Regions from separate parts of the Bradyrhizobium sp. 154 genome, predicted to be linked through region 1. Evidence: predicted binding sites of a transcription regulator. Region 1 holds the regulator's gene; the other holds the start of a gene.
The links. The regulator LexA, encoded in region 1, represses DNA repair genes until DNA is damaged. The targets are predictions, from matches to a motif close to TGTTCNNNNTGTGTTCNG.
Positions count from the first base shown of each region.

Region 1 (10,998 bases):
GTCAGCGGCCGCCGCGCTGGTGGCGGCTGCGTTCTACCTGCTGCTGTCAGGCGCGGAGGTCGCCACGCAACGCTCGTTCTTCATGACGGCGGTGGTGCTGATCGCGGTCATGGTCGATCGCCGCGCTATCACCTTCCGCACGCTGGCCGTGGCGGCACTGATCGTGCTCGCGGTCGCGCCGGAAGCGCTGGTGCATCCGAGCTTTCAAATGTCCTTCGCCGCAACGCTCGGGCTCGTGGCGCTGGTGCAGATCGGCATGCCGAACCTGTTTGCCTCGCCCGATCATTCCGCGACGGCCCGTATCGCGCTGTGGGGCGGCCGCGAGATCGCGATGCTATTCCTGGCCTCGCTGATCGCAGGACTTGCGACCACGCCCTATGCCGCCTTCCACTTCCATCGCGTCACCCCGTTCGGCGTGCTCGCCAATCTCGGCGCGATGCCGGTGGTCTCGGCACTGGTGATGCCGGCTGGCCTGTTGGGACTGCTCGCGGCTCCCTTTGGGCTTGACAGCGTGTTCTGGTGGCTGATGGGGATCGGCATCGACTGGATGGTCGCGGTGTCGCGCTGGGTGGCGGCACTGCCGGGTGCAGTCGGCCGGATCCCTGCCTTCGGCACCGCGCCGCTGATCGCGGCAAGCCTCGGGATCATCTTGATGGGCCTGTTGCGCACGCCCTTGCGCTGGTCTGGCGCCTTGGTGCTGCTGGCCGCCATCGCGTGGGGCCTGTCGGTGCGGCAGCCCGACATCCTGATTGCCGGGGACGGCGCCAGCGTCGCGGTGCGGGGCAGGGACGGGCAGTTGCATGTGATCCGGGCGAGCAAGGATGGCTTTCTGCTCAAAGAGTGGTTAGCTGCCGACGCCGATCCGCGCGATGCCGGGAGTAGCTCGCTGGCTGACGGCGTGTCGTGCGACGAGTCCGGCTGTGTGACGCCGCTTGCCGACGGTCGGCTGGTCGCGCTTTCACTGCGCATCGATGCGCTGGCTGAGGATTGCAGTCGCGCCGCGCTGGTGGTCACGACGCGCCCCGCGCCGCCCGATTGCGCGGCGATGGTGGTCGACCGGCAGCGTCTCACCAGCCAGGGCGCGCTGGCGTTGACGCAGCGTGGTGACGGCTTTGCGATACAGGCGGTGAGAGCAAGAGGCACAAGCCGTCCCTGGTTGCCGGCCGGCGCCGGCGAGGGTGATTTCGATGGGAGCCTTGTGCCGAGGACGGCCGCGGCCCGCAACCGGGATGCAACGCCGGCGGAGACCGACTTGCAGGTCGACGATTAGGGGCCGGACGATTAAAAACAAATGCGAAGAGTAGGTCCGGGTCCGACCGGACTCCGCAGCACACAAATTATACCATCTCGCCGGCCTCGGCCGGCGATGGCATTTCAATCCTGGCCCGACCCCGCGGGCGGGGACGGCTCAGCCAATCGGCAGGCGCGTGATCGTCGACCGGCTATCGGCAACGATCTGCGGCTTGTGCTCGCGCTCGCTGACCGGCTGCGTCACCGGCAATTGCAGCACGGTTGCGCGCTGGCCTTCGACGAGCTGCGTCACCAGCACGTATTTGCCGTCGGGGAATTCGATCGCGTCATGATGGCGGTCGGGTATGTGCGGATCGATCTTGCCGAACTTGCCGACGCGGGAGTTGATGGTGCGCGTCCAGATCCAGCGATTATCGTAACGGACGTTGTCGGCGAAGGCGAGCTCCGTTCCCGGCAGCAGGCAGACGGCCACGGTCGGATCGGCCGCGGAAGCAAAGCCGCGCGTTGAGGTGCCGCGGAACGTTGTCGACACGATCGTCTCGCCGACTTCGGCGGGGCGAGATGCAACGGCATGCAGGCTGTAGTCACACATCGGGTGCTCCTCATTCGAAGATAGCAACCCGCGCCTCCTTCGGAGGCGCAAGCCTCTATCAGAGTGGAAGCACGTAACGCTCTGCTCGGTTGTGGGCAAATCTGCGGCTGGCGTTGCCGGACACGATCACATTATCTTTCCCGAAGTCATAGGAACAAAGCTCGCTTCAGTGCATTCGGCGGATGCGAGCGCCCGTGGCCTGCGGGCGCCGAGAGGGGGAATGTGGCCAGCTTCGCCGTGGCTGTCGGTTGATGGGAGTTTAGGCGTTGCGGAATAGCTCGCTCCCTACGTGCGCAGATTGCGTGCATGGTGCTGCAATTGAGTTGCGAATGCTTGCGCGAGCACGCTGCGAAGGCGCTTAAAGCGATCCTGCGCACGATCTCTTCACAAGCGATGCGTGCTTGGAGCCGCATGCCGAGGATGGAGCGCCGGAGAGAGGGGCCGGATAATCTGCGCAAGACCAAAAGACTATCCAGCTGGAGCGGACCATCGTCCGCTCCAATCGGAATCATTGGTATCGAATGACCGCTGGCCCGTCTCAGTACTTGCGGTACAGCCCGATCAGCTTGCCCTGAATCTTCACCCGGTTCGGCGGCAGGATGCGCACCTCGTAGGCGGCATTGGCGGGCTCGAGCGCGATCGACGCCCCCCGGCGACGAAAGCGCTTGAGCGTCGCTTCCTCGTCGTCGATCAGGGCCACCACGATGTCGCCGGTATCGGCGCTCTCGTTACGCTGGATCAGCGCCATGTCGCCATCGAGAATGCCGGCTTCGACCATCGAATCGCCGCGCACTTCGAGTGCGTAGTGTTCGCCCGAGCCGAGCATGTCGGGCGGCACGCTAATGGTGTGACTGCGGGTCTGCAACGCTTCGATCGGCGTGCCGGCCGCGATGCGACCCATCACGGGCACCGCAACGGGACGCTCGCCTTCGTCCGCGGAAGAACTGGAGCTCGCGCGCACCTTGCCGAGATTGCCCTCGATGACGCTCGGCGTGAAGCCGCGGCGGCTGCCGGCGGCGGCCTGGAGCTCGGGCAGCTTGATCACCTCGATGGCGCGGGCGCGGTTGGGCAGGCGGCGGATGAAGCCGCGCTCCTCGAGCGCGGTGATCAGGCGATGGATGCCCGATTTCGAGCGCAGGTCGAGCGCATCCTTCATCTCGTCGAAGGAGGGCGGCACGCCACTTTCCTTCAGACGTTCGCTGATGAACCGCAGAAGCTCGTATTGTTTGCGCGTTAACATCTCGACCAAAGTCCCCCGGTTGATGTCGTTCGATTCCGAGACGCTAAATTGGAGCGGTGAACCGCTACATGCTCGAAACAAATCATGAACGGACACTATATGTTCGATATGTGTTCCGCAACTGCTTAATTTACCGTGAACGGGACAAAGTTCGCGGAACGCGTGTGGTGGATGCGTTCAGACGGGCAGGCGCAGGACCTCGCAAGGCGAGCCGGCTTCTGCCTTCGGAGCGAACGGTGCGCGGACGAGAAGTGCCTGTGCTGCAGCGAGATTCGCAAGCAGCGAGGAATCCTGGTGTTTGACGGGAAGGGCCACCAACGTGCCATCGTCGCGCGTCTCCAGATGTGCGCGCAGATAGTCCGCGCGCATATCGTTTGCATCCACATCGCGGCCGAGCACGGCGCGTTCTTGTCGGTGATGAATCATGGATCGTCCCGACAAGGCGCGAATCAGCGGCACCAGGAACAGGAAGGCGCACACGTAGGATGACACAGGATTGCCCGGCAGGCCGATCACGCGCATCGCGCCGAGCCGCCCATGCATCATCGGCTTGCCCGGGCGCATCGCGATCTTCCAGAACGCCATCGCGATGCCTTCGTCCCTCAACGCCTGCTGGACCAGATCATGGTCGCCGACCGACGCGCCGCCGCTCGTGACCAGGATCTCGGCGCCGCTCTCGCGGGCGCGGCGGATGCCGGCAGTGGTGGCCTCCAGCGTATCGGCGGCAATGCCGAGGTCGATGGTATCGGCCCCCTCGCTGCGGGCGAGCGCGTGCAGGGCATAGCCGTTGGAATAGACGATCTGGCCGTGAGCGGGTGTGGTTCCCGGCATGACCAGCTCGTCGCCGGTGGCGAGGATCGCGACCTTCGGACGGCGGCAGACGGCAAGCTGCGGATGATTCATGGCGGCGGCGAGCGCGAGATCGCGCTCGGTGAGACGGGTTCCCTTGCGCAGGAGCACGTCTCCTTCGGAGAAGTCGACGCCCGCGGGGCGGATGTGGCGGCCGGCAATCGCGGCTTCCTTGATCGTGATGCGCTTGCCGTCCGCAACCGTGTCCTCCTGGATCACGACCGCGTCGGCACCGTTGGGAATGACGCCGCCGGTGAAGATCCGCACGGCTTCGCCGGGGCCCAGCGTTCCCGCGAACGGACGACCCGCCGCCACTTCGCCAATCAAGGTGAGCGTACTATCGAGCTTTGTTGCATCGCTCGCGCGCACCGCGTAGCCGTCCATCGCCGACATTGCTTCCGGCGGCTGTGTGCGCAGCGCCGGGACATCGCGTGCGAGCACGCGATGATAGGCCTCGTTGAGGGAAACCATCGCTTCAGGCAGCGGCTCCGCACCCGCCAGCACCGCGGCAAGCGCGTCAGAAACCGGCATCAGGGCCAAGGGCGGAAACTCCTGCTGAGCATATCGGCAATGGGCGGCGAAAGTTCTAGCCGAGTGCAGGCGCGAGGCAAAGGCGCCGACAGGATGATTTATCCTGCGTGATCTCCGTCATGAAGAATCGTGCTCAGACCGGTCACGGCATGATCCGGAAGGCGAGACAGACCGGTACGAGGATAGCCATGGCGAGGACGAGAAGGATGAGCGCCACGGCCGGCATCGGATCAACTCTGCGTCTGTTCGCCCGAACTGACGCTGGATGTCACGTCCGGAGCTTTGGGGCTTTGATCCTTGTCCGGCAGCGGATCGGCCTGCGACTTTAGGTCGGCGGCCTTGCTGATCAGCTTGGCGGAGAGGCGCGAATCCGAAGTTGTCTTGGCGAATTCGAGCAGCAAGGAGGCTTGCTTTGTGAGGTAGGCTTTGCCCAGCACGAGAATAAGTCCGATGTAGACGTCCCAACGGACTCATAGAGTCCGGAGGGAGGTATTCCGTTCCCGGAACTCTGTACAAAAATGTACAAAGTGAATTGGTTCCATACCCGAGCGGATTTGGGTGCCCGAAACCCGACCCCGATCCTGTTCGGCATCGGTGGTCAAATTCCCAACGCTAGCAAGGCGTTGCCGACATCACCGGGCGAGGTGACATGCACCGCCGTCAGTCCACGCGCTCGCGCCCCCTCGACGTTCTCGGCCAGGTCGTCGAAGAAGACGATTCGGCTGGCTGGCACGCCGATCGCCGCCACGACATGATCGAACGCCTCCGCATCCGGTTTGCGCAGGCCGATGCTGGACGACAGATAGAGCTCGCGGAAATGCCCGAGCACGCCGGCATATTCCTTCGAAAAATAGTCGACATGCGGCCGATTGGTGTTGGAGAAGGCATAGAGCGGCATCTGCTTCGCCGCGCGCGGCAAGAGCTCGGCGATCTCAGGCATCTCGCCGGCGAAGATCGCGTTCCATCCCTCCAGAAACTGCGCGTCGGAAATGCCGATCCCGAGCGATGAACGCAGCGATTGGAAATAATCCTCGTCGCCGATCTTGCCGACCTCGTGCAGCCGGTAGGCCTCGTCACGCACATAGCGCGCGACGATGGCCTCGGGCTGGCAGCCGGCATGCCCCGCCCAGCAGGCGATCGCCTTGGAGAAATCGATATCGAGCACCACGCGGCCGAGATCGAACAGGAGCGCATCGGCGCTGCCGGGGGAGAGTGAGGTCATCGTGTTCTTTCACATTTCAGTATCGGTAGGGCTCGTGGTCGAACAGCGGGAACGCGCTGAACACGCTCGGCGCATTCGTTGCGGTCGCCTGATGCAGGCAGGATTTGTCGATTTCGGCGAACGAGGTGGCACCCAAGAGGCCGAGGCAGCGCAGCACTTCGTCCTCCAGCAATTCCAGCATTCGCATCACGCCGGCTTCGCCGGCCGCCGCCAGCGCCCAGCATTGCAGCCGGCCGATGCCGACGATGTCGGCGCCGGCCGCGATCGCCTTGACGATGTCGGTGCCGCGGCAGAAGCCGCCATCGACCATGATCTTGGCGCGGCCCTTCACCGCCTCGACGATTTCAGGCAGCACATGCATGGCGCCGCGGCCGTGATCGAGCTGACGGCCGCCATGGTTGGAGACGTAGATCCACTCGACACCGTGATCGATCGCGATCTGAGCGTCCTCGGCGGTGGCGATTCCCTTCAGGATCAGTGGGATCCTGAACTTGTCCTTGATCATCTTCACCGTCCGCCATTCCAGACCCTTCTGGAAATCGCCGCCGGTCGCGCGCAGGCGGCTTTCGCGAACGTAGCGCTTGGCGATGTCACGTTCGCGACGGCTGTAATGGGCGGTGTCGACAGTCAGGCAGAACGCGGCATAGCCGTTCTTCTCGCTCCGGCTGACGACATCGGCGACGAAGGCATCGTCGCCGCGGACATAGAGCTGATAGAGCCGCAGCGCGTCGGGCGCGGCCTCGGCGGTCTTCTCGAGCCCCGGCTCGGACACCGAGCTCAACATGTGCGCCGCACCGAAGGTGCCGGCGGCGCGCGCGACGCTTGCCGCGCCATCGGGATCGAAGATCTCCAGGGCACCGACGGGGGCGAGCACCACCGGCAGCCGCATCCTGCGGCCGAGCTGCTCGACGGAGCCGTCGACCTTGCGAACGTCGCGCAGCACGCGCGGGCGGAAGGCGATCTCGTCCAGCGCCATGCGGTTGCGGCGCATCGTGGTCTCGGTCTCGGCAGCGCCGACGATGTAGTCCCAGGCATTCTGGTTGAGATTGGCGCGCGCCTTCCGGATGAACTCGTGTAGATTCTGGAACGGCTCGTTGCTGGCGCCGAGTTCGACGTTCCTGTCCGGCCGGATGCGGGGCGCGTCATTCATTGGTGTCCTCCCGAGAATTTGAAGTCTTGTCGCCATCGCCTAGCGTGTCCGGCCCCCCAAAACCATCCTAAAATCGCATAGCTGCGAGGCGTGGGCGGCCGACCGATGCCGCGTTGCGCGAAGCGGTTTCGGAACGTTGCCAAAAGCTTAAGCCGAGGCGAAGGGATTTCGCCGGTGTACCGCCGCCGGCCTTCCAGGCGGCCTTGAAGAAACCAGAATGGTGTTGTGAGAGGTGACCTGGATCGCCATTTGCATGGCGGCTTCCAAGCCCGAGAGATAAGCCCTCAACAGAACCGCTAAGCAAAAGGCCAGCCTATCCATGCGGAAAACCCTGCTGTTCCCCCTGGGCGCGCTCACGGGAGTGTGTCTGACCCTTCTGGTAGCCAGTCCCCACGGCAGCGTGTGGGCGGCACGGGCGGCGGCGAGCGCGGACGATGCCTATTCCCAGCTCAATCTGTTCGGCGCAGTGTTCGAGCGGGTCAAGGCGAACTATGTCGAGAAGCCCGACAGTGCCAAGCTGATCGAAGGCGCGATCACGGGCATGGTGACCTCGCTCGATCCGCACTCGCGCTACATGAATGCCAAGGCCTGGACCGAGATGCAGGAGACCACCTCCGGCGAGTTTGGCGGGCTCGGCATCGAGGTCACGATGGAGGATGGGCTCGTCAAGGTCGTCTCGCCGATCGACGACACGCCGGCCTCGAAGGCCGGCATCATGTCCGGCGACCTCATCAGCAAGATCGACGGCGAGGCCGTGCAGGGCATGACGCTCGAGCAGGCCGTCAACAAGATGAAGGGGCCGGTCGCCACCAAGACCAAGCTCACCATCGTGCGCAAGGGTGCCGACGCGCCGCTCGATGTCGCGATCACCCGCGAGATCATCCATGTGCGCCCGGTGCGCTTCCACGTCGAGAATGGCGACATCGGCTATATCCGCATCACCTCGTTCAACGAGCAGACCACCGACGGCCTGAAGAAGGCGATCGCGTCGGTCTCCAAGGAGGTCCCCCCGGAGAAGCTCGCAGGCTATGTGGTGGACCTGCGCAACAATCCCGGCGGCCTGCTCGACCAGGCCGTCTCGGTGTCGAGCGCATTCCTCCAGCGTGGCGAGGTCGTCTCGACCCGCGGGCGCAATCCGGAAGAAACCCAGCGCTTCACCGCGCATGGCGGCGATCTCACCAAGGGCAAGCCGCTGGTGGTTCTGGTCAATGGCGGCTCGGCGTCGGCTTCCGAGATCGTGGCCGGCGCGCTGCACGATCACAAGCGCGCGACGATCATTGGCACGCGCTCGTTCGGTAAGGGCTCGGTGCAAACGATCATTCCGCTCGGCGCCGGCAATGGTGCGCTGGCGCTGACCACGGCGCGCTACTACACGCCGTCGGGCCGCTCGATCCAGGCCCAGGGCGTCGCGCCCGACATCGAGATCCTCCAGGACGTGCCGCCCGAGCTGAAGGGCCGGATGGATACGATGGCGGAGTCCCAGATGCGCGGGCACTTGTCGGCCGCCGATGGCACCGAGCAGACCGGTTCCCAATCCTACGTCCCGCCGGAGGAGAAGGACGACAAGGCGCTGCATGCGGCCTATGACTTCCTTCACGGCGTCACCGCGAATGCCGTCGCCGCCAAGCGCGCGACGAAGGCTGCGGTGCCGAACTAGACTTGACGGCCTCAGACATGGATCGCCTGGGAGCGGATGACCGCTTCTGGGCGATTTCGTTTGCGGCGCAGTCTGCGAGCCTAACCGGCCTCGCGGCGTCGGCTCTCGCTGCCTTCGCGTCGGGCGAGACGGCTGCGATGCAGCGCGAACAGCTCCAGCATCTTGTCGGCCGGTTTCGCGGCGCTGAAAAGATAGCCCTGCATCTCCGAACAACCGAGCGCCCGGAGCAGGCGCTGCTGCTCTTCGGTTTCGACGCCCTCGGCCGTGGTGGTCATGCGGCGGGCGGCAGCTAAGTTGACAACGGCCTGGACGATGCTGGCGGAGCCGTCGGGGCCGGCGATGTCTTCGACGAAGCAGCGGTCGATCTTGATCTTGTCGAAGGGGAAGCGGTGCAGATAGCTCAGCGACGAGTAGCCGGTGCCGAAATCGTCCAGCGCGATGCGCACCCCGATGGCGCGAAGCTGGTGCAGGATCGCCAGCGCTGCTTCGTCGTCGCGGATCAGCACGGCCTCGGTGATCTCGAGCTCGAGCCGGCTCGCCGGGAGGTCCGAGGCGGCCAGCGCCGCCATGATCTTGAGCGCCAGCGTGCCGCTCTTGAATTGCACTGGCGAGACGTTGACGGCGAGGCGGATGTCGTCGGGCCAGATGGCTGCGTCCCGGCAGGCGGTCGCCAGCACCCATTCGCCGATCTCGTTGATCAGGCCGGTGTCTTCGGCGATCGGGATGAACTCGGCTGGCGAGACCATGCCGCGCTCGGGATGGCGCCAGCGCACCAGCGCCTCGCAGCCGGTGATGTGGTCGTCGTTCAGGCCGAGGCAGGGCTGGTAATAGACCTCGAGGCCGCCATGGGCGATGGCGTGACGCAGGTCGATCTCGAGCTGCCGCCGATCGCGAACCTTAGCGTCCATGTCCGGCTCGAAGAAGCGATAAGTGCGGCGTCCGGCGGCTTTGGCGGCATACATCGCCATGTCCGCGTTCTTCAGGATCTGATCGAGCACCTCGCCGTGTTCCGGCGCCAGCGCAATGCCGATGCTGGCGTCCGCGGTGAGATGATGGCCCATGCAGTCGAAAGGGGTGCGGATGGCCCGGAAGACCCGTGCGACGAGATCGTTGACCTGGTCCGGCGAGGTCACCGCGCTCTGCACGATGGCAAATTCGTCGCCGCCAAGCCGGGCCACGAAATCCGCCGGGCCGGCACAGCGGCGCAGGCTCTGCGCGATCGACTTGAGCAGTTCGTCGCCGACGAGATGGCCAAGCGCGTCGTTAACGCCCTTGAACTCGTCGATGTCGATATAGTGCACCGCGATCTGTTCGCCGTCGGCGATGGCGGCCAGCTCTTGCCGCAGATGCTCGTGGAACATGGTGCGGTTGGGCAGATCGGTCAGCGCGTCGTAATGGGCGAGGTGGGTGATGCGCGCCTCGATCCGCCGGCGCTCGGTGATATCCTCATGCGTCGCCACCCAACCGCCGTCCGCAAGCGGCTCGTTGACGATCTGGATCGAACGGCCGTCGGAGGTGTTGACGACCATGGCGTTGCGCACATGGACGCCGCTCAGCACGCGCGCAACGTAGTCGTCGACATCGCCGGTGAACGAGCCCGTCGCTTTCCGATGGGCGATGATGTCGTGGAAGCTGCAACCCGGCTTCACGATCGCGGCCGATAGCCCGTACATGTCGATGTAGCGTTGGTTGCAGATCACGAGCCGCCGCTCGGAATCGAACAGCAGAAGGCCCTGGGTCATGTTGTTGACGGCGCGGTCGAGACGCTGCATTTCCAGCATCAGCCGTTCCCGCGAGAGGCGGTGCTGCTCCAATAGCTTGCGCACGATCGCGATCAGCACGCCCGCGATGGCGAGCGCAGAAGACGCGGCGACCGAGATCAGGATCCTAATCTGCTCGCGCCAGTCCGTCAGGGCCGCCGCGCGCGTCATAGTGGCCATGATCAGGATCGGGAAGTGGGGCAGGGCGCGCGAGGAGATCAGCCGGTCTTCTCCGTCGACCGGGCTTACGAAGCGGCCGGCGAAGTGATCGAGCCCGAAAACCCTCTGCTGCGAGAACGGGCCGGTCTTGAAATTCCGGCCCATCAATTCGCTGGAAAGCGGATACCGGGCGAGCAGCGTGCCGTCTCGATGCAGCATCGAGATCGTCGCGCCTTCGCCGAGCACGACGGAAGCGAAGAATTTCTCGAAATTTGCGGGCTCGATACCGCGCCCGACGATGCCCAGGAACTCGCCGTTCGGTCCCAGGATCTTGCGCACGATCAGGATGGTCCAGGCACCCGAGATGCGACTGTGCAGCGGCTCGATCAGCACGTCAGGCGAATGCGGATCGTATTTGAAGGTGCGGAAATAGGCGCGATCGGCAACGTTCACTTTCGGGGCCGGCCATGCCGTCGACGAATTGACCAGATTGCCTTCGGCGTCGATGACGTTAACCCCACCCATGTAGGGCAACGCCTCGATCTTCGAGCGCAGCATCCGGTGGACGTCCTGCCCCGAGAGGCGCC
Region 1 covers NZ_JADPKG010000118.1:58,093-69,090, forward strand. The annotation lists gene IVA92_RS32530 (ComEC/Rec2 family competence protein) at 1-1,270, shown strand, start outside; gene IVA92_RS32535 (hypothetical protein) at 1,409-1,843, opposite strand; gene lexA (transcriptional repressor LexA) at 2,382-3,083, opposite strand; gene glp (gephyrin-like molybdotransferase Glp) at 3,261-4,472, opposite strand; gene IVA92_RS32550 (hypothetical protein) at 4,694-4,900, opposite strand; gene IVA92_RS32555 (HAD-IA family hydrolase) at 5,062-5,685, opposite strand; gene IVA92_RS32560 (alpha-hydroxy acid oxidase) at 5,702-6,835, opposite strand; gene IVA92_RS32565 (S41 family peptidase) at 7,155-8,492, shown strand; gene IVA92_RS32570 (EAL domain-containing protein) at 8,573-10,998, opposite strand, start outside.

Region 2 (6,286 bases), on a different contig from region 1:
GACGCGGGCGTTGAGCTCCGAAACTTGCGGCAAGACCGGCATCGTCAATGTCTCGGCGCGCATCAGCCAAATCGCATAGGGCAGCGCCAGCACGGCGACGACGATCAGCGCGAATAGCGGATCGAGCCCGCGCAGCGTCCTGCGGCCTCCCGCCGTCGAGATCGCGAAGACGACGATCAGGAGGAGGAGGAAGATCGCGGCGGGCGTCGTGAGCAACAACAGGCCGGCCTCGATCGACCAGACGAACCAGGCATTGCCGCGGCGCTGGCCGATGATCTGCCAGGAGTGCAGCAGCAGCAGCGCCCAGAGCGGCCGTGCCAGCACCAAGGGTCCGAAGTCGAGCGCGGACGAGGAGAAGGCTAGCACGGTCATGGTCAGCAGCACGGCGAGCACCGCCTGCTGTGAGCCGACGACGGCACGAGACAGATGAAAGAGCGCGATGAAGGTCGCGATCTCGCAGAGCTCAGCGAGGACATACACGCCGAACATGTGACCGCCGGCGGCGCGATAGGCCATGTCGGCGAGCCAGACAGGCAGCGGCGGGCCGAGATCGGTGCCGACCTGGTACTCGCGGCCGAAGGCCAGCAGCGTCGCCAGACTGCCGGGCGGGCTGCGGTAGAACACCAGCGCCACGAACAGCCACATCGCCGCCTGGAGCAGCACGGCGATCCACACGATCAGCCGCGGCCGGGCGCGAATGAGCTCGATGACCAGCGAGGTAAACCGCATGCAACGTCCGAAAGATGCAGCCAACCCGTCCAGCCGGCCCTGTTCGCTCACACCTGTTTTGATAAAGGGCGCTGCGCGTCGTGGCAACCGCCGCAAGTCGTCATGCCGGGCTTGACGGATGGGGGAGGCTGCGGAGGAAACACCTAGAGATTCGCAGACGCGTCGATCTCGATTTGGGCTTCCACCTGCACCTCGACCTCCGCGACAGAGAACAGATCCTGCGCCGGCTCGACGGTCCAGGGCATGTGCTTGGCGCGGGCGGCGGCGACGGGGGCGAAGAAGCTGCGGTGGTGGATGGAGGGGCCGAGGCGATCCAGGGCGTCGAGATGCTCGGGGACAGCGTAGCCCTTGTGCTGCTCGAAGCCGTAGCCGGGGCAGTCCTGCGCCAGCGCGCACATCAGCCGGTCCCGCGTCACCTTGGCAACGATGGAGGCGGCCGCGATTGACAGCACGATGCCGTCACCGCCGATCACGGCCTCGCAGTCGCATTCCGTATCGAGCCGGTCGCGGCCGTCGACGAAGACGTGGCGCGGCGCCTCGGGCAGCGCCACCACCGCGCGCTTCAGCGCCCATAGCGAAGCACGCAGGATGTTGTCGCGGTCGATCCGCGCGGGCGAAGCCACGGCGACCGAGACCTGCGCGGTGGCGCAGATCTTGTCGAACAGTTTTTCGCGCTCTTCGGCGGTCAGGCGCTTGGAATCATCGATGCCACGGGGAATGCGGTCGGGATCGAGGATCACGGCCGCCGCCACCACGGGGCCGGCGAGCGGTCCGCGACCGGCCTCGTCGCAGCCTGCGACCGGCCAGACGCCGCGCTTGATCAGCGCGCGCTCACGACGGAAGCTCGGCGGGGCCACGGCAATGATGCCTTTCCGGCCGGCGCTTTTGCCGGTTAAAGCCTGAACCTCCGACGCCTTAGTTTCCGACGACTTGGCTTGCGGCGGCTTGCCTTCCAACGTGTTGGCAGGCGCAGCCTTCTTCGCACCGTCTTTTTTTGGCGTGTCTTTGGCCAGCTTCTTGGCGGACTTGTCCCGAATCATGGTGGGGATCGTGCGCAAGCGGCTTCGCCAGCGCAACCTGGAACCCGAGACAATTCCCGTTATTCAGGTGAGCCGCCCTATTCCGCCAAATGCACCCGTCGGTCCTCGCCCACCTCGATCCCGGGTGCGACCACGACCTCCCAAGGATGGCCATCGGGATCGGTGAAATAGCCGGAATAGCCGCCGTAATCAGTCTCGTGCGCCGCTTTCAGCAGCGCTGCACCCTTGTCGACAGCGAAAGCCAGCACCGTATCGACCTCCTCGCGCGTCCGGCAGTTCCAGGCGAGCGTCATCCCGCGAAATGCCGGCGGTCTTGGATTGTCCGGCAACCCGGCGTCGGCGGCGAGCTGATCCCAGGGATACAAGGCGAGCACCGGACCACCGGTGTCGTAGAATGCGACCGCCTCACCGGTCGCCTTGAGCAGGCGCGAGAAACCGAGCGCCTCGTAAAAGGCAATGCTGGCGCGGATGTTGCTGACACCGAGCGTGACTACGGTCAGCCGCGGCACCGGCACGGTGGTTTCCTCACTCATGTTACGCCTCGTCCACTTCGCGATCAGAACAGGCTGAGCTGATCGCCGTTCCGCTTCGGCCGCGCGAAGTGATCGGTGGTCAGCTTGGAGCGCCGCTTGTTGAGGCCGAGCCTGTCGCAGGCGATCTCGAAGCGACGGCCGATGGTCCAGGCCATCGGGCCGGTCCCCTTCATCCGCTCGCCCCATTTCGCATCGTAGTCGCGGCCGCCGCGCATGTCGCGGATCAGCGTGAAGACGTGGCGGTAGCGGTCTGGATAGTTCGCCATCAGCCATTCGCGAAACAGATCGCGGACCTCGAGCGGCAGCCGCAGCAGCACGTAGGAGGCTTCCTTGACGCCGGCATGGGCTGCGGCATCAAGAATGCGCTCGATCTCGGAATCGTTCAGCGCGGGGATCACGGGCGCGACCATCACAGTGGTCGGAATGCCCGCCTCCGAGAGCTGCTTGAGCGCTTCCAGTCGCTTCGGCGGCGTCGCCGCCCGCGGCTCCATGGTGCGCGCGAGCCTCGGATCGAGCGAGGTGACGGAGATCGCGACCTTGGCGAGGTTGCGCTTGGCCATCCGCGCGAGAATGTCGATATCGCGCACCACCAGGACCGATTTGGTGACGATGCCGACGGGATGCCCGGCGCGCTCCAGCACCTCTAGGATGCCTCGCATGATCTTTCGCTCGCGCTCGATCGGCTGATAGGGATCGGTGTTGGTGCCGATCGCGATCATCCGCGGCTCGTAGCCGCTGGCAGCGAGTTCCTTCTCGAGCAGCGCCGCCGCCTCGGGCTTGGCAAACAGTTTGGACTCGAAGTCGAGCCCGGGAGACAGGCCGAGATAGGCGTGCGTCGGCCGCGCGAAGCAATAGACGCAGCCGTGCTCGCAGCCGCGATAGGGGTTGATCGAGCGGTCGAAACCGATGTCGGGGGAATCGTTGCGGGTGATCACCTTGCGTGAGGTGTCGATCCCGACCGTGGTCTTGAACGGCGGCAGTTCCTCCAGGCTCTGCCAGCCATCGTCGAAGGCGACGCGGGCCTCGGCCTCGTAACGGCCGCTGGCGTTGGACTGGACGCCCCGCCCTCGCCTGCGTGCGCGATCGATGGCGACGCCAAGCTCGGGAAAATCGACAGGAAAATCAGAAGGCGCACCCGCCGGCTCGGAGGGCGCCGTAACCGGCGGGTGCTTGAGGGCACGAGAAGATGCTCGACTCATGAACCCAACATAGCACGCGCCCAGAACAAATCAAGAACAAGAGCAAAAACGCGGAAACAACCCCATGCACAGTAGCGCTGCCCAAACTTCGGGCGCGCGCCCTTGACCTCACGCAACACCGGCGGGGCGGCGATCCCGTTTCATGGCGAAGGGATCAATCGCGCCGGAACAATGTTGATGACGATCGCTGGGTGAAGGTCGGCAAGAACATGACAAATCAACGACAATTGCGCGCCGCGAGCAGCGAACTCGATCTCCTCGATCGCTACTGGCGTGCCGCCAACTATCTCTCGGTCGGGCAAATCTATCTCCTCGACAATCCGCTGTTGCGCGAACCGCTACGGCCCGAGCACATCAAGCCGCGCCTGCTCGGCCATTGGGGCACGACGCCCGGCCTGAACTTCATCTATGCTCACCTCAACCGCGTCATCCGTGCGCTCGACCTCAACGTGATCTACGTCTGCGGTCCCGGCCATGGCGGCCCGGGCATGGTTGCCAACACCTATCTGGAAGGCAGCTACAGCGAGATCTATCCCGACATCGCGCGCGATACTGAGGGATTGCGCAAGCTGTTCAGGCAGTTCTCCTTCCCCGGCGGCATTCCGAGCCACGCGGCGCCGGAAACGCCGGGCTCGATCCACGAGGGCGGCGAGCTCGGCTATGCGCTGGTGCACGCCTATGGCGCGGCATTCGACAATCCCGACCTCATCGTCGCCTGCGTCGTCGGCGACGGCGAGGCCGAAACCGGCCCGCTGGCGGCGTCGTGGCACTCGAACAAGTTCTTGAACCCGGCCCATGACGGCGCGGTGCTGCCGATCCTGCACCTCAACGGCTACAAGATCGCCAACCCCACCGTGCTCGGGCGGATGCGCAACGAAGAGATCCGCGACCTCTTCCGCGGGCTCGGCCATGAGCCGCTGTTCGTCGAAGGCGACGATCCCAAATTGATGCACCAGGCCATGGCGGATGCGCTCGACGTCGCGCTCGTCAGCATCCGCTCGATCCAGCAGCACGCCCGCGATGGGCGCAAAAGCGTCGAGCGACCGCGCTGGCCGATGATCGTGCTGCGCAGCCCCAAGGGCTGGACCGGCCCGAAGGAGGTTGACGGCAAGAAGGTCGAAGGTTTTTGGCGCGCGCATCAGGTGCCCGTTGCGAGTTGCCGCGAGAATCCGGCGCATCTGAAGGTGCTCGAAGACTGGATGCGCAGCTATGAGCCGGACAAGTTGTTCGACCCCAGCGGGGCGCTGATTCCCGAGCTTCAGGCGCTCGCGCCCGAAGGCCAGCGGCGAATGGGGACCAATCCGCATGCCAATGGCGGACTGTTGAAGAAGGAGCTGAAGCTGCCGGACTTCCGCAGCTTCGCTGTCGAGGTACCGCAGCCCGGCGGTGTCGTGGCGGAAGCCACACGCGAGCTCGGCAAATTCCTGCGCGACGTCGTTCGCCTCAACGCCGAGGCGCGCAATTTCCGCATCATGGGCCCGGACGAGACGGCATCAAACCGGTTAGACGCGGTGTTCGAGGCAACCGAACGCGTCTGGATGGAGCCAACCGAATCTTACGACGTGCATCTCGCGCAGGACGGCCGCGTCATGGAGGTCCTGAGCGAGCATCTCTGTCAAGGCTGGCTCGAAGGCTATCTGCTCACCGGCAGGCACGGCTTCTTCTCCTGCTACGAGGCCTTCATCCACATCGTCGATTCCATGTTCAACCAGCACGCCAAATGGCTGAAGGTGACGCGCGATCTGCCATGGCGCCGCCCGATCGCCTCGCTCAACTATCTCTTGACCTCGCATGTCTGGCGCCAGGACCACAACGGCTTCAGCCATCAGGATCCTGGTTTCGTCGATCTCGTCGCCAACAAGAAGGCTGACATCGTCCGCATCTATTTCCCGCCTGATACCAACACGCTGTTGTGGATCGTCGATCATTGCCTGCGCACCTACAACCGCATCAACGTCATCGTCGCGGGCAAGCAGCCGGCGCCGCAATGGCTGTCGATGCAGGAGGCGGCTACGCATTGCGACGCCGGCATCGGCATCTGGACCTGGGCGGGCACGGAGGAGGCAAACGCAGAGCCCGACGTCGTGATGGCCTGCGCCGGCGACGTGCCGACACTGGAGACGCTCGCCGCCGTCGACCTGCTGCGCAAGGCGCTGCCCGAATTGAAGATCCGCGTCGTCAACGTCGTCGACCTCATGACGCTGCAACCTCGGGCGCAGCATCCGCACGGCCTCTCCGACCGCGACTTCGACAGCCTGTTCACATCGGACAAGCCGGTGATCTTCGCCTATCACGGCTATCCTTATCTCATTCACCGGCTGACTTATAACCGCACCAATCATACCGGCATGCATGTGCGCGGATTTGCCGAGGAAGGCACCACGACGACGCCGTTCGACATGGTCGTGCTCAACGGGCTCGACCGCTACCATCTCGCGATCGAGGCGATCGAGCGCGTGCCGGGGCTTGCGACCAGGGCTGCGCAGGTCAAGCAACAGTTCCGCGACAAGCTGATCGAACATTCCCGCTACGTCCGCGAGCATGGCGAGGACATGCCTGAGGTCCGCGACTGGGTCTGGCCGAACAGCGCCGGCGGCAACACGCCAGCCGAAGCCGGCGACTGAAGCCATGTCGGACACTGTCCTTGTGCTCAACTCCGGATCGTCGAGCATCAAGTTCGGGCTGTTCGAGTTGGCGGCGTCCGGCCCCGGCCTGCTCTGCAACGGCTTGCTCGACGAGCACGAAGCAACGCCCCGCCTCGTGGTGAAGCGCCCGGCGGGCGAGA
Region 2 covers NZ_JADPKG010000044.1:196,261-202,546, reverse strand. The annotation lists gene IVA92_RS10825 (glycosyltransferase family 39 protein) at 1-729, opposite strand, end outside; gene IVA92_RS10820 (ribonuclease HII) at 873-1,769, opposite strand; gene IVA92_RS10815 (VOC family protein) at 1,847-2,302, opposite strand; gene IVA92_RS10810 (PA0069 family radical SAM protein) at 2,326-3,501, opposite strand; gene IVA92_RS10805 (phosphoketolase family protein) at 3,711-6,125, shown strand; gene IVA92_RS10800 (acetate/propionate family kinase) at 6,130-6,286, shown strand, end outside.
Region 2: the regulator LexA is predicted to act here: its motif matches at 3,523-3,540, upstream of IVA92_RS10810 (PA0069 family radical SAM protein).